2 regions of the Ligilactobacillus agilis genome follow, and region 2 is predicted to be linked to the other one. Evidence: a T-box and tRNA genes for the amino acid it is inferred to sense, from the RefSeq annotation. Region 2 holds a T-box; the other holds one or more tRNA genes.
The links. The T-box of region 2 lies ahead of N4597_RS04275 (valine--tRNA ligase). A T-box ahead of a tRNA ligase gene usually reads a tRNA of that ligase, here a tRNA-Val.

Region 1: it encodes a tRNA-Val, which carries the amino acid that the T-box ahead of N4597_RS04275 (valine--tRNA ligase) is inferred to sense. The anticodon was not compared.

Annotation. Positions count from the first base shown of each region.
Region 1 covers NZ_CP104397.1:693,770-701,634, forward strand. Annotated here, with positions in the region: rRNA gene N4597_RS03385 (16S ribosomal RNA) at 1-1,068, shown strand, start outside; tRNA gene N4597_RS03390 (tRNA-Ala) at 1,140-1,212, shown strand; rRNA gene N4597_RS03395 (23S ribosomal RNA) at 1,364-4,281, shown strand; rRNA gene rrf (5S ribosomal RNA) at 4,365-4,481, shown strand; tRNA gene N4597_RS03405 (tRNA-Asn) at 4,489-4,561, shown strand; tRNA gene N4597_RS03410 (tRNA-Glu) at 4,567-4,638, shown strand; tRNA gene N4597_RS03415 (tRNA-Val) at 4,644-4,716, shown strand; tRNA gene N4597_RS03420 (tRNA-Lys) at 4,721-4,793, shown strand; tRNA gene N4597_RS03425 (tRNA-Thr) at 4,861-4,933, shown strand; tRNA gene N4597_RS03430 (tRNA-Gly) at 4,937-5,008, shown strand; tRNA gene N4597_RS03435 (tRNA-Leu) at 5,019-5,104, shown strand; tRNA gene N4597_RS03440 (tRNA-Arg) at 5,122-5,195, shown strand; tRNA gene N4597_RS03445 (tRNA-Pro) at 5,201-5,274, shown strand; tRNA gene N4597_RS03450 (tRNA-Met) at 5,294-5,367, shown strand; tRNA gene N4597_RS03455 (tRNA-Ile) at 5,383-5,456, shown strand; tRNA gene N4597_RS03460 (tRNA-Ser) at 5,478-5,567, shown strand; tRNA gene N4597_RS03465 (tRNA-Met) at 5,577-5,650, shown strand; tRNA gene N4597_RS03470 (tRNA-Asp) at 5,665-5,737, shown strand; tRNA gene N4597_RS03475 (tRNA-Gly) at 5,821-5,891, shown strand; tRNA gene N4597_RS03480 (tRNA-Ile) at 5,898-5,971, shown strand; tRNA gene N4597_RS03485 (tRNA-Ser) at 5,978-6,065, shown strand; tRNA gene N4597_RS03490 (tRNA-Glu) at 6,069-6,140, shown strand; tRNA gene N4597_RS03495 (tRNA-Met) at 6,152-6,225, shown strand; tRNA gene N4597_RS03500 (tRNA-Asp) at 6,240-6,312, shown strand; SMK box riboswitch at 6,394-6,485, shown strand; gene metK (methionine adenosyltransferase) at 6,483-7,670, shown strand.
Region 2 covers NZ_CP104397.1:855,670-863,534, forward strand. Annotated here, with positions in the region: gene N4597_RS04240 (YueI family protein) at 1-63, opposite strand, end outside; gene rpsD (30S ribosomal protein S4) at 126-734, opposite strand; gene N4597_RS04250 (GAF domain-containing protein) at 941-1,393, opposite strand; gene N4597_RS04255 (septation ring formation regulator EzrA) at 1,536-3,236, shown strand; gene N4597_RS04260 (arsenate reductase ArsC) at 3,242-3,658, shown strand; gene N4597_RS04265 (cysteine desulfurase family protein) at 3,774-4,922, shown strand; gene thiI (tRNA uracil 4-sulfurtransferase ThiI) at 4,940-6,157, shown strand; T-box leader at 6,195-6,405, shown strand; gene N4597_RS04275 (valine--tRNA ligase) at 6,452-7,865, shown strand, end outside.

The DNA.
Region 1 (7,865 bases), 160 kb from region 2:
GTATTGACGGTATCTAACCAGAAAGCCACGGCTAACTACGTGCCAGCAGCCGCGGTAATACGTAGGTGGCAAGCGTTGTCCGGATTTATTGGGCGTAAAGGGAACGCAGGCGGTCCTTTAAGTCTGATGTGAAAGCCTTCGGCTTAACCGAAGAATTGCATTGGAAACTGGAGGACTTGAGTGCAGAAGAGGAGAGTGGAACTCCATGTGTAGCGGTGAAATGCGTAGATATATGGAAGAACACCAGTGGCGAAAGCGGCTCTCTGGTCTGTAACTGACGCTGAGGTTCGAAAGTGTGGGTAGCAAACAGGATTAGATACCCTGGTAGTCCACACCGTAAACGATGAATGCTAAGTGTTGGAGGGTTTCCGCCCTTCAGTGCTGCAGCTAACGCAATAAGCATTCCGCCTGGGGAGTACGACCGCAAGGTTGAAACTCAAAGGAATTGACGGGGGCCCGCACAAGCGGTGGAGCATGTGGTTTAATTCGAAGCAACGCGAAGAACCTTACCAGGTCTTGACATCTTTTGACCATCTTAGAGATAAGATTTTCCCTTCGGGGACAAAATGACAGGTGGTGCATGGCTGTCGTCAGCTCGTGTCGTGAGATGTTGGGTTAAGTCCCGCAACGAGCGCAACCCTTGTTGTCAGTTGCCAGCATTAAGTTGGGCACTCTGGCGAGACTGCCGGTGACAAACCGGAGGAAGGTGGGGACGACGTCAAGTCATCATGCCCCTTATGACCTGGGCTACACACGTGCTACAATGGACGGTACAACGAGTCGCAAACTCGCGAGGGCAAGCTAATCTCTTAAAGCCGTTCTCAGTTCGGATTGTAGGCTGCAACTCGCCTACATGAAGCCGGAATCGCTAGTAATCGCGAATCAGCATGTCGCGGTGAATACGTTCCCGGGCCTTGTACACACCGCCCGTCACACCATGAGAGTTTGTAACACCCAAAGCCGGTGGGGTAACCTTTTAGGAGCTAGCCGTCTAAGGTGGGACAGATGATTGGGGTGAAGTCGTAACAAGGTAGCCGTAGGAGAACCTGCGGCTGGATCACCTCCTTTCTAAGGAAAATTACGGAAACCTACACGGGGTTTAAAACTTTGTTTAGTTTTGAGAGTTCTACTCTTGAAATGGGGCTTTAGCTCAGTTGGGAGAGCGCCTGCTTTGCAAGCAGGAGGTCATCGGTTCGATCCCGTTAAGCTCCATTGATGGCGTAAGCTATCGAACTTGTTCTTTGAAAACTAGATATTTATTCTATTTCTTATTTAATGAAAAACCGAGAAAACACCGCGTTTTAAAGAGTTAAAACAAGAATTAGTTCTTAATCGCAAACTCATAGCTTAAATTATTAAGCGAGGTTAAGTTATTAAGGGCGCATGGTGGATGCCTTGGCACTAGGAGCCGATGAAGGACGTGACTAACTGCGATATGCTTCGGGGAGTTGTAAGTAAACTGTGAACCGGAGATTTCCGAATGGGGCAACCCAGCAGGCCTAACGGCCTGTTATCGCTAAGTGAATTCATAGCTTAGTTGAAGGTAGACGTGGGGAACTGAAACATCTAAGTACCCATAGGAAGAGAAAGAAATTCGATTCCCCCAGTAGCGGCGAGCGAAGAGGGAAGAGCCCAAACCGAGAAGCTTGCTTCTCGGGGTTGTAGGACTGGACTTTAGAGTTACCAAGAGATTTGATAGTTGAATGATTTGGGAAAATCAGCCAGAGAAGGTGAGAGCCCTGTAAACGAAATTAAGTCTCCTCTGTCCAGGATCCTGAGTACGGCGGAACACGTGAAACTCCGTCGGAATCCGGGAGGACCATCTCCCAAGGCTAAATACTACCTAGTGACCGATAGTGAACCAGTACCGTGAGGGAAAGGTGAAAAGCACCCCGGGAGGGGAGTGAAAGAGTTCCTGAAACCATGTGCCTACAAGTAGTTAGAGCCCGTTAATGGGTGATAGCGTGCCTTTTGTAGAATGAACCGGCGAGTTACGTTAGCATGCGAGGTTAAGGGGGAAAACCCGGAGCCGGAGCGAAAGCGAGTCTGAATAGGGCGCTTTAGTATGTTGACGTAAACCCGAAACCAGGTGACCTACCCATGTCCAGGTTGAAGGTGCGGTAAAACGCACTGGAGGACCGAACCCGTGTATGTTGAAAAATGCTGGGATGAGGTGTGGGTAGAGGTGAAATTCCAAACGAACTTGGAGATAGCTGGTTCTCTCCGAAATAGCTTTAGGGCTAGCCTCGGAGTAAAGGATAGTGGAGGTAGAGCACTGTTTGGACTAGGGGCCCGTCTTGGGTTACTGAATTCAGATAAACTCCGAATGCCACATATCTATATCCGGGAGTCAGACTGCGAGTGATAAGATCCGTAGTCGAAAGGGAAACAGCCCAGACCACCAATTAAGGTCCCTAAATATGTGTTAAGTGGAAAAGGATGTGGAATTGCACAGACAACTAGGATGTTGGCTTAGAAGCAGCCATCATTTAAAGAGTGCGTAATAGCTCACTAGTCGAGTGATCCTGCGCCGAAAATGTAACGGGGCTAAACACATTACCGAAATTGTGGATGTGTCCGTAAGGACACGTGGTAGGAGAGCGTTCTAAGGGCGGTGAAGTCAGACCGTAAGGACTGGTGGAGCGCTTAGAAGTGAGAATGCCGGTATGAGTAGCGAAAGGTAGGTGAGAATCCTACCCACCGTATGACTAAGGTTTCCTGGGGAAGGCTCGTCCTCCCAGGGTTAGTCGGGACCTAAGCCGAGGCCGAGAGGCGTAGGCGATGGATAACAGGTTGAGATTCCTGTACTAGTTAAACTTGTTTGAACAATGGAGGGACGCAGGAGGCTAGAGATGCGCACTGTTGGATATGTGCGTCCAAGCAATAAGTCTGTTGGTGAGTCAAATGCTTACCGACTGAGGACAAGTTGTGATGGGGAGCGAAATTAAAGTAGCGAAGTGATTGATGTCACACTGCCGAGAAAAGCTTCTAGTTAGAGTTTAATTACCCGTACCGCAAACCGACACAGGTAGTCGAGGAGAGTATCCTAAGGTGAGCGAGAGAACTCTCGTTAAGGAACTCGGCAAAATGACCCCGTAACTTCGGGAGAAGGGGTGCTGAGCGCAAGCTCAGCCGCAGTGAATAGGCCCAGGCGACTGTTTATCAAAAACACAGGTTTCTGCAAAATCGTAAGATGAAGTATAGGGGCTGACGCCTGCCCGGTGCTGGAAGGTTAAGAGGAGTGCTTAGCGCAAGCGAAGGTGCGAATTGAAGCCCCAGTAAACGGCGGCCGTAACTATAACGGTCCTAAGGTAGCGAAATTCCTTGTCGGGTAAGTTCCGACCCGCACGAAAGGCGTAACGATCTGGGCACTGTCTCAACGAGAGACTCGGTGAAATTATAATACCCGTGAAGATGCGGGTTACCCGCGACAGGACGGAAAGACCCCATGGAGCTTTACTGTAGCTTGATATTGGGTGTTTGTACAACTTGTACAGGATAGGTAGGAGCCGTAGAAGTCGGAACGCTAGTTTCGACAGAGGCGCTGGTGGGATACTACCCTCGTTGTATGAACACTCTAACCCACGCCGGCAATCACGGCGGGAGACAGTGTCAGGTGGGCAGTTTGACTGGGGCGGTCGCCTCCTAAAAGGTAACGGAGGCGCCCAAAGGTTCCCTCAGAATGGTTGGAAATCATTCGCAGAGTGTAAAGGCATAAGGGAGCTTGACTGCGAGACCTACAAGTCGAGCAGGGACGAAAGTCGGGCTTAGTGATCCGGTGGTTCCGCATGGAAGGGCCATCGCTCAACGGATAAAAGCTACCCTGGGGATAACAGGCTTATCTCCCCCAAGAGTCCACATCGACGGGGAGGTTTGGCACCTCGATGTCGGCTCATCGCATCCTGGGGCTGTAGTCGGTCCCAAGGGTTGGGCTGTTCGCCCATTAAAGCGGTACGCGAGCTGGGTTCAGAACGTCGTGAGACAGTTCGGTCCCTATCCGTCGCGGGCGTAGGAAATTTGAGAGGATCTGTCCTTAGTACGAGAGGACCGGGATGGACATACCGCTGGTGTACCAGTTGTTCTGCCAAGGGCATCGCTGGGTAGCTATGTATGGATGAGATAAACGCTGAAAGCATCTAAGCGCGAAACTCGCCTCGAGATAAGATTTCCCATTCCGTAAGGAAGTAAGACCCCTGAGAGATGATCAGGTAGATAGGATGGAAGTGGAAGTGCGGTGACGTATGAAGCGGACCATTACTAATCGGTCGAGGACTTAACCAAGTAAAAAACGTAAGTTTTTTCGGAAAGTTCAAAGAAAGAGAATAAAATCTAGTTTTGAGAGAACAAGTTCTCTTAAAAAATAGTGCGGTGACGATGGCATGAAGGCTACACCTGTTCCCATTCCGAACACAGAAGTTAAGCTTCATAGCGCCGAGAGTAGTTGGAGGAACGCCTCCTGTGAGGGTAGGACGTTGCCGTGCGTATTATTCCGGTATAGCTCAGTTGGTAGAGCATCTGACTGTTAATCAGGGTGTCGACGGTTCGAGTCCGCCTACCGGAGTTAATGGCCCGTTGGTCAAGTGGTTAAGACACCGCCCTTTCACGGCGGTAACATGGGTTCAAATCCCGTACGGGTCACTTATGGAGGATTAGCTCAGCTGGGAGAGCGTCTGCCTTACAAGCAGAGGGTCACAGGTTCGAGCCCTGTATCCTCCATCTTGAGTCGTTAGCTCAGTTGGTAGAGCATCTGACTTTTAATCAGAGGGTCGACAGTTCGAGCCTGTCACGACTCATAAAAATAAAAAAAACTATTGACTTAAGAAATTATATTTGTTAATATAATATGGTCAGTTAATTGATGCCGACTTAGCTCAGTTGGTAGAGCATCTGATTTGTAATCAGAGGGTCGGGCGTTCGAATCGTCTAGTCGGCATATGCGGAAGTAGTTCAGTGGTAGAACATCACCTTGCCAAGGTGGGGGTCGCGGGTTCGAATCCCGTCTTCCGCTCTTACATTATGCCGGGGTGGCGGAACTGGCAGACGCACAGGACTTAAAATCCTGCGGTGAGTGATCACCGTACCGGTTCGATTCCGGTCCTCGGCATTTTGTTTTTTATATATGCACCCATAGCGCAACTGGATAGAGTGTCTGACTACGAATCAGAAGGTTGCAGGTTCGACTCCTGCTGGGTGCATTCATCGGGAAGTAGCTCAGCTTGGTAGAGCACCTGGTTTGGGACCAGGGGGTCGCAGGTTCGAATCCTGTCTTCCCGATAGGATACTTAATTAGAATCGCGGTGTAGCTCAGCTGGCTAGAGCGTCCGGTTCATACCCGGGAGGTCGGGGGTTCGATCCCCTCCGCCGCGATATCCAATAGAGCTTGGACCTTTAGCTCAGTTGGTTAGAGCAGACGGCTCATAACCGTCCGGTCGTAGGTTCGAGTCCTACAAGGTCCATTGTTTCTTATTTTACATCATGGAGGATTACCCAAGTCTGGCTGAAGGGAACGGTCTTGAAAACCGTCAGGTGGGTCAAACCACGCAAGAGTTCGAATCTCTTATCCTCCTTTTTATTATCGCGGGATGGAGCAGTCTGGTAGCTCGTCGGGCTCATAACCCGAAGGTCGTAGGTTCAAATCCTGCTCCCGCAATTATTTAGATATTTGGTCCATTGGAGTAGTGGTTATCTCGTCTCCCTGTCACGGAGAAGATCGTCGGTTCAAATCCGTCATGGACCGTAAGTTATATTCAAAAATTAAAAAATATAACTTGCTTATTTTTAAAAAATGTTATATAATAACATGGTGTTATTCGTTAACATGCGGGTGTAGTTTAGTGGTAAAACCACAGCCTTCCAAGCTGTTGTCGCGAGTTCGATTCTCGTCACCCGCTTATTATGGGCCTATAGCTCAGCTGGTTAGAGCGCACGCCTGATAAGCGTGAGGTCGATGGTTCGAGTCCATTTAGGCCCATATATTGGAGAAGTACTCAAGTGGCTGAAGAGGTGCCCCTGCTAAGGGTATAGGTCGGTAACACGGCGCGAGGGTTCAAATCCCTCCTTCTCCGTATGGCCCGTTGGTCAAGTGGTTAAGACACCGCCCTTTCACGGCGGTAACATGGGTTCAAATCCCGTACGGGTCACTTTTTATTATCGCGGGATGGAGCAGTCTGGTAGCTCGTCGGGCTCATAACCCGAAGGTCGTAGGTTCAAATCCTGCTCCCGCAATTACTTAGATATTTGGTCCATTGGAGTAGTGGTTATCTCGTCTCCCTGTCACGGAGAAGATCGTCGGTTCAAATCCGTCATGGACCGTTGTGACTTTAATTTTTAGTCATCCTCATTGAGGGTGACTTTTTTTATGCTTTAATTTTATTTAATGGTATGTTAAACTTATGAAGTTACAATACAATTCCCGATAGGATTCATAATTATTGTGAAGATGCCTTGTAACCAAATAATTTTAATTAATGGGGGAATATATAATGTCAGAAAGACGTTTATTTACTTCGGAGTCCGTTTCAGAAGGACATCCAGATAAAATTGCTGACCAAATTAGTGATGCGATTTTAGATGCTTTATTGGCCAAGGACGCGGATGCACGCGTAGCCGTTGAAACTACTGTAACAACAGGATTAGTTGTAGTTGTTGGTGAAGTTTCAACTAGCGCTTATGTCGATATTCAAAAAGTTGTTAGACAAACGATTAAGGATATTGGCTATACTAATGGTAAGTATGGTTTCGATGGTGATAATTGCGCGGTCCTGGTATCAATAGATGAACAATCACCCGATATAGCTCAAGGGGTGGACGCCTCTTTGGAAACAAAGAATGGCCAAGTTGATCCTTTAGACCAAATTGGTGCCGGTGATCAGGGAATGATGTTTGGTTATGCAACCGATGAAACTCCTGAAATGATGCCATTAGCAGTTGCACTTAGTCATAAGCTAATGCGTAAAATTGCTGCTTTGAGAAAGAGTAACGAATTACCTTACCTTGGACCAGATGCTAAGGCGCAGGTAACAATTGAATACGGAGAAGATAATAAACCTGAACGGGTCGATACAGTTGTGCTGTCAACACAACATGATGAGGATACTAAGTTAGACCAAATTCGGACAGATGTAATTGAAAAAGTAATTAAGACGGTTATTCCAGCTGAATTACTTGATGAAAAAACAAAATACTTTGTGAACCCAACTGGACGTTTTGTAATTGGTGGTCCTCAGGGTGATGCAGGTCTAACTGGGCGTAAGATAATTGTTGATACTTATGGTGGTGCGGCCCATCATGGTGGTGGTGCCTTTTCTGGTAAAGATGCAACTAAGGTTGACCGTTCTGCTAGCTATGCGGCTCGCTACATTGCCAAAAATATTGTTGCTACTGGTTTAGCCAAGGAAGTTGAAGTTCAAATTGCTTATGCTATCGGAGTAGCGCAGCCTGTTTCAATCGCAGTTAATACATTTAACACTAGCGATATTGCCAACGATAAGTTAGTTGAAGCGATTAGAAAGACATTTGACTTGAGACCAGCCGGGATTATTAAGATGTTGGACTTAAAACGACCAATTTACAAACAAACGGCTGCTTATGGTCACTTTGGTCGGACCGATATTGACTTACCTTGGGAAAAGACAGACAAGGTTGCTAAATTACAAGAATTATTAAAATAAGCGCCAGCACTTCTGATTAGAAGCTTGCTATTAGAGGATTCTAGGGTTTCCTAGAATCCTTTTTTATAGCTATTATAAAAAGGGAAAATTTACTTTGTTAACTTTATTACAACTTTATTACAAGTAAACGTTTTTTAAACATTTTGAAATTTAGACAGATATAATAGGAATTGAGACGATAATTTAAAATGCGAG
Region 2 (7,865 bases):
TGGCTTTAAGTGGGAGGTGCCGGCTAAGCTTTGGGTGAGGCGGTCTTCTAGTTGATCTGACATAAAACCATCCTTTCTATCAAAAAATGGGCCAAGAACAGCTCTTGACCCATTAATACTAAAAATTAAAGTTTGTTGTAGTATTCAACAACTAAGGCTTCGTCGATGTTTGCATCTAATTCATCACGTTCTGGTAAACGAACAAGTGAACCAGACATTGTGTTTTCATCAAATGAAACGAATGGTGCGCGCCCAACAACTGCTTCTAAAGCTTCCTTAACAACAGTTAAGTCCTTTGAACGTTCACGCAATGAGATAACTTGGCCTGGTGTTACTTCGTATGAAGGGATATCAACACGCTTGCCATCAACAGTGATGTGGCCGTGGTTAACTAATTGACGAGCTTGACGACGAGTAGTAGCTAAACCTAAACGGTAAACTACGTTGTCTAAGCGACGTTCCAAAAGAATCATGAAGTTGTCACCGTGCTTACCTTCGCGGATCTTACCAGCCTTCTTGAAAAGGTTAGCAAATTGACGTTCTGAAACACCGTAAGTCATGCGAAGCTTTTGCTTTTCGCGTAATTGTAAACCGTATTCTGAAAGTTTACGACGGTTGTTTTGACCGTGTTGACCTGGTGCGTATGGACGACGAGCTAATTCTTTACCTGTACCGGAAAGAGAAATACCTAAACGGCGTGAAACTTTCCAGCTAGGACCTGTATAACGTGACATTAAAAATTCCTCCAATAATTGTTTTGGAGTAAAATAATCCTTGTAAGTTTAGTATTCGTGCAGTTTATTTTGCGAGTTCACCCTTGCAGCCGAAGGGTTACTAACCGAACCAATTGGCAATAAACTGTTGACGAGCTTACCACTTACTGCTGCATTATTTTACACAAACGTTAGAATAACAAGAAGTGCTTGCTTTGTCAAGTCTTTTAGAGATGTTTTGCTAAAGCTTGTTCAAATTCGGCCAAAACGGCTTCATCTGCTTGACTAAAACGGTCTAGACTAGGTGAATCAATGTCTAAGACACCGATTAAGTCACCGGCTGCGTTGTGTAATGGAAGAACGATTTCGGAATTACTTGCTGAATCGCAGGCAATATGGCCGGCAAATTCATGGACGTTGGCTACCCGTAGCACTTCCTTGTTGGCAAAAGCCGTACCACAGACACCTTGACCAACTTTGATATGCATGCAGGCTACCTTACCTTGGAAGGGACCGAGAATTAATTCAGCAGCGTCAGCTTGATAAAGGTAAAAACCAACCCAGTTAATATCTGTTAGGCTATCATTTAAGAGGGCGGATGCATTGGCTAGGTTGGCCATTTGGTTTGTTTCCCCAGTTAAAAGGGCATCGATTTGTTGTGCAAGTAGTGATTGAGTCATAAAAATTCACCCCAAGATTAAGCTTTTTTACTATAGAAGATATGTTATAATCTATATATTAGGATATTGTATACTGCTTTTAATTTATGGGCAATAAATATGTTTTATAAGTGCAGAATAATTTGTGAAGGATGGGATTGTGATGGTAGCAGCTTTAGTAGCAATCGTTGTTTTGGCGGTTGTCATATACTTAGGGGCACTATATTTTCAAAGACTTAATAATGCAAGGATTAGTGCCATTGAAGATATTACTGCCAAGATAGAAGCTAATTCGCAAGAAGACGAGCTAGCTGCTATCAGTAAATTAAATTTGACCGGGGAAAGTTTGGCGGCCTTTGAAGAACTAGATAAGTCTTACCGGGCCTTAATCAACCGGGAATTACCGTTTTTAGTTGAACGCTTAAAAGACGTTAAGGAGGCCAATCAGCACTTTAGTTTTCCTACAGTTAAGTCAGATTTGGAAACGCTTGAAGCTAAGGGGACAGCTGCTAACATGGCCTTTACTAAGATTATCAAGCAGATTAAACAAATCAAACAACAAACTGACCAACATCAACAAAATATCGACAGCCTGCAGACCAAGTATCAAGAAATTCGTAAGAAATTATTGGCCAAGAATTTTTCCTATGGGCCGGCAATCACGCGCTTAGAAGCAGCTTTAGCTGATTTGGAAAAGGATTTTAAAGAATATGAAAATATTGCCGAAAATGGTGATTACGTTAAGGCTGATAAGGCTTTAGCCAAATTAAAAGATGACACCAAAACACTAGAAGTGGCGTTAAAGCAGATTCCGCCTATTTATCAAAAACTACATAACGTTTACCCAGACCAACTAACAGACTTAAAGGATGCCTTAGCTAAGATGCAGGAAGAAAAGTACCTCTTTAAAGAGGATATGACGGCTAAGTTGGCGGACTTAGATCAACAAAGCCAGGCGTTGACCACAGCTTTAACCAAGTTAGACTTGGAAACGGCGAAGCTATTAGAAAAAGAGCTCGGCCACCAGATTGAAGCAGCCTACACTGTTTTTGAAGAAGAGTATACCGCGCGCGAAAAGGTCGAAGCTAAGACCAAGTTCTACGCAGATTTTATCGAGCATGCAGAAAAACAAGAACGGCGCTTATCGTTAGAATTGGATCGCCTGGGGCAAAATTACACCTTAAACAATGATGAAAAGGCAAGGGAGCGCCAGTTAGCTGAACAATTAAAAGAAATTCACGCAGCCTATACTAGTTACCAAGCGGCCCTAATGACTGACGGGGTTATTTATAGTCAAATTTGGCAACAAATGGAACAAGCTTTTAATGACTTAAAGACCATCGAAGAGGAACAAGGCCGGATTAATGATGGGGTCGCTAACTTATGGAAGGAAGAAAAGCAGGCCTGGGAGGCTGTTAACCAGTTTAACTTGGATTTGGCCAAGTACCGGCGCGATTTAGAAAAATTGAACTTGCCGGGGCTACAAACCGAATACCTTGACTACTACTACCGGGTTAAGGATGAAGTAGAGGCTGTTTACCAATCATTAGACCACGTTAAAATTGACATGGCTGCGATTACCAAGGATTTAATAGATACGCAGGCCGATTTAGATGTCTTAGAAGAAAAGACCAAGGATATTGTCGACAGTTCGAGCCTCACGGAAGAAATGCTCCAATATTCTAACCGGTATCGTAATCGTTATCCGGAGGTGGCGCAAGCATACCAACAGGCTAAGAAGCTCTTTAGCGAAGACTATGATTACGTAGCGGCTTTAGATACGATTGCCCAAGCGGTCGATAAAGTGGAACCGGGAGCTTATGACAAGGTCAGCGCTCGTTATCATAAGCGCCAACAGGGGTGATTAAGATGGCCAAACCCAAGGTAGCATTTATTTGCGTCCATAATTCCTGTCGCAGTCAGATTGCAGAGGCCTTAGGCAAATTACTAGCTTCCGAAGTATTTGAGAGCTATTCGGCTGGGACGGTTAAAACAGCCTTAAATCCAGATGCTGTGCGATTAATGAGGTCTAAGTATCAGCTGGATTTGACGCAAAGCCAAACTTCTAAAACACTAGCGGCTTTACCAGCAGTAGACATTGTGATTACAATGGGCTGTAATGTAAGTTGTCCAGCGCTTCCCTGTCGTTATCGCGAAGATTGGGGGATAAGTGATCCCACCGGCAAAGACGACGCGACCTTTGAGGCAGTTATCGCTACAATCGAAGCTAAGGTACGCCAGTTAGCTAGGCGGATAACGGCCGGTGAATTTGAGAATGATGTTTAAAGGGACATAAGTTAGTGACTAGCTTTACTAAGTTGTGTCCTTTCTTCTTGCCAATTTACTTATTTCTAGTTAGAATGTGTTATGACTCTGATAAGAATAGATGAGAAGGTAGATTATGATTTATTTTGATAATAGTGCTACAACCAAGGTAGCACCGGCAGTATTAGAGACCTACACAAAGGTTAGCCAACAAATTTGGGGTAACCCCTCTTCTTTACACAAGATGGGGGAGCAGGCCTACCTTTTGTTAGAACAAGCGCGTAAGCAAATTGCCGATTTACTGGGGGTAATGCCAGGTGAAATTTTCTTCACTAGTGGCGGCACTGAAGGAGATAACTGGGTCATTAAGGGGACGGCCTTTGAAAAACGCCACTTTGGTAACCACCTGATTACTTCCCAAGTTGAGCACCCAGCGGTTTTAAACACTATGGCCCAACTAGAAAGACTAGGTTATGAGGTAACTTACCTCCCAGTCGATAAAAACGGGCAGGTTAACCCGGCTGATTTAAAGGCCGCCTTGCGTAAGGATACCATCCTAGTATCTATTATGGCGGTTAACAATGAGGTGGGGGCAATTCAACCGCTAAGAGAAATTGCTGCCATCCTGGAGGATTATCCACGGGTTCATTTTCATGTCGACGCAGTCCAATCCTTAGGTAAGGGTTTAGGTGAGCTTCTTTCCCTAGACCGGATTGACTTTTTGACCTTTTCGGGTCACAAGTTCCACGCCCCCCGCGGGATTGGTTTTATCTACGCTAAGGCTGGCCGGAAATTGGCTGCCTTAATGGCTGGGGGCGGCCAAGAACAAAACCAACGCTCTGGGACCGAAAACCTGCCAGCTATTGCAGCCATGGCTAAGGCTATTAGGTTGTTATTGACGGATGAAGAGGCAAAGGTTGCCAAGCAACAAGCGGTCAGAAAGATGATTTATGATCACTTGGCTAAGTTTGACAAGGTAACCATTTTTTCACAGCTGACACCTAACTTTGCCCCGCATATTTTATGCTTTACGATTGATGGGGTTAGGGGGGAAACTATCGTTCACGCCTTTGAAGAATTTGGAATTTATATTTCAACTACCAGTGCCTGTTCATCCAAGAAGAGGACAATTTCTGGGACTTTGGCGGCAATGAAGATTCCTGAAAAAATTGCCACCTCAGCCGTACGAATCAGCCTGGATGAAGCTAATAACGACAAAGAGGCTGCGGAATTCATTAAGGCTTTTGACATTTTATACAAACGCTTTGCAAAAATTAATTCATAAGTAGAAAGGGTATGACGATGCAATACACTGAAATTATGGTTCGCTATGGCGAGCTTTCAACTAAGGGTAAAAACCGGCGGAACTTCATTGACCGTCTGGCTACTAATGTGCGCCAAAGTTTTCATGATTTTCCTAACTTGGTAATTAAGGCCCACAGAGACCGGATGCACATGCACTTAAATGGTGAGGATGCAGACCAGGTAATGGCACGGCTCCGCCAAGTCTTTGGGATTCAAAACTTTTCTCCTTCGATTAAGGTTGACCGGAACATGGAAGAAGTCAAAAAAGTGGCCGCCCAAATTATGCAAGAAAAGTTTTTTGACGGGATGACCTTTAAGATTAATACCCGTCGCTCGGACCACCGCTTTATGTATGATACTAACGAGATTAATGACATGCTGGGTGGCTACATCTTGGAACACGTTCCTGGAATTAAAGTTAAGATGAAGGACCCCGATATTACTTTGCGGGTAGAAGTCCGCTTAAATGGGATTTTTCTTTCTTACGAAACAATTCAAGGAGCTGGTGGCTTGCCAGTAGGGACTGCTGGTAAGGGAATGTTGATGCTATCTGGTGGGATTGATTCACCAGTAGCCGGTTACCTCGCTTTAAAACGGGGAGTGGACATTGAAATGGTGCACTTCTTTAGTCCGCCTTACACGAGCGAACAAGCTTTGAATAAGGCTAAGGAATTAACCGCCAAGTTAACACCTTATGGGGGCCACATTAAGTTTATCCAAGTACCGTTTACAGAAATTCAAGAAACGGTTAAACACGATGTACCTTCTGGTTACTTGATGACGGTTCAACGGCGCTTCATGTTACGCTTAACTGCAGCGCTTGCGCAAAAACGGCACGGGTTGGCAATCTTTAACGGAGAAGCCTTAGGACAAGTGGCTTCTCAAACCCTTGAAAGTATGGCGGCCATTAATGACGTAACTACCATGCCAGTTTTACGGCCGGTGGTTTCAATGGATAAAAACGAAATTATCAAGATTGCCCAAGATATTGATACCTTTGACTTATCCATCATGCCATTTGAAGATTGCTGTACAATTTTTGCTCCACCTTCACCTAAGACCAAGCCTAAGATTGATAAAGCGCGGGCTTATGAAGCCAAGTTAGATGTTGATGGTTTGATTGAGCGAGCTTTGGCTGGAGTTGAAATCACTGAAATCAAGATTGGCAATACCTTCTTGAACCAGGAAGAAGAATCTTTTGCCCAATTGCTATAAAAGCTTGACGGCGGAGTGATTGACGTCTAAAATACTTTTATAAGCATTGAACAAGAGCAACCAAGAACTAGGTAACTTCCAGAAAAAAGTCCATTAGCTGCGAGGACTTAGTTATCATCTTGGTTGGTAGCTTGGGAGCTGTTAGCCTGAAAGTTTAGTAGGGTTAGCCGGATATCTATTCGTTAACTAGAAACAAGTGGGGCATAAAAGCCCAATTTAGGTGGTACCACGGCACTGTCGTCCTAAGTCGGATGGCAGGGCCGTTTTTTTATTGCCCAAGAAAGGAAGATCAAGATGGCTAAAGAAATGTCAACTAAATACGATCCTAGTCAAGTTGAACCAGGACGTTACCAAAAGTGGGTTGAAGCAGGTCTATTCAAGCCAAACGCTGATAAAAATGCTCACCCTTACTCAGTCGTAATCCCCCCTCCAAACGTAACGGGTAAGTTACACTTGGGGCATGCCTGGGATACGACCTTACAAGATTTAATTATTCGTCAAAAACGGATGCAAGGTTTTGATACCTTATGGTTACCAGGGATGGACCACGCTGGGATTGCTACTCAAGCTAAAGTTGAAGCCCGCCTAGCCGAAGACGGAATTTCCCGTTACGACTTGGGGAGAGAAAAATTCGTTGATAAGGTATGGGAATGGAAGGGCGAATACGCCGACATTATTCATAACCAGTGGGCTAAATTAGGCTTGTCCTTAGATTACGACCGGGAACGCTTTACCCTTGATGAAGGTTTATCTAAAGCTGTACGCAAGGTCTTTGTTTCCCTTTACAAGAAGGGTTTAATTTACCGGGGCGAATACATCATCAACTGGGATCCTAAGGCGCGGACCGCTTTGTCTGATATCGAAGTTATTCATAAAGACGACAAGGGTGCCTTCTACCACGTCAAGTATCCATTTGCTGACGGGACAACCTTTAATGGCAAGGACTACATCGAAATTGCCACCACCCGTCCAGAAACCATGATGGGGGATGTGGCTGTAGCGGTTCACCCTGATGACGAACGTTACAAAGATATTGTAGGTAAGACCTTAGTATTGCCACTCCAAGGTCGCCACATTCCAATCATCGCTGACCAATACGTTGATCCAGAATTTGGAACCGGGATGGTTAAGATTACGCCTGCCCATGACCCTAACGACTTTGAGGTTGGTAACCGCCACAACTTGGAACGCATCAACACCATGAATGAAGATGCAACCATGAATGCTAATGCCGGCAAGTATGAAGGCTTAGACCGGTTTGAAGCCCGCAAGGCGATTGTTAAAGACCTAGAAGATCAAGGTTACATGCTCCGGATTGAACCAATTGTCCACTCAGTTGGTCACTCAGAAAGAACTGGGGTCCAAGTTGAAGCCCGCCTATCAACCCAATGGTTTGTTAAGATGAAGCCCTTAGCAGAAGCTGCGCTAGCTAACCAAAAGACAGACGACCGGGTGGACTTTGTTCCTGGCCGCTTTGAAAATACCTTTACTCAGTGGATGGAAAATGTTCATGACTGGGTAATTTCCCGTCAATTATGGTGGGGTCACCAAATTCCAGCTTGGTACAATAAGCAAACTGGGGAAACTTATGTTGGCGAAGAAGCTCCGAGCGACATTGAAAACTGGGAACAAGATACTGATGTGTTAGATACTTGGTTCTCAAGTGCTTTATGGCCATTTTCAACAATGGGTTGGCCAGATGAAAAGG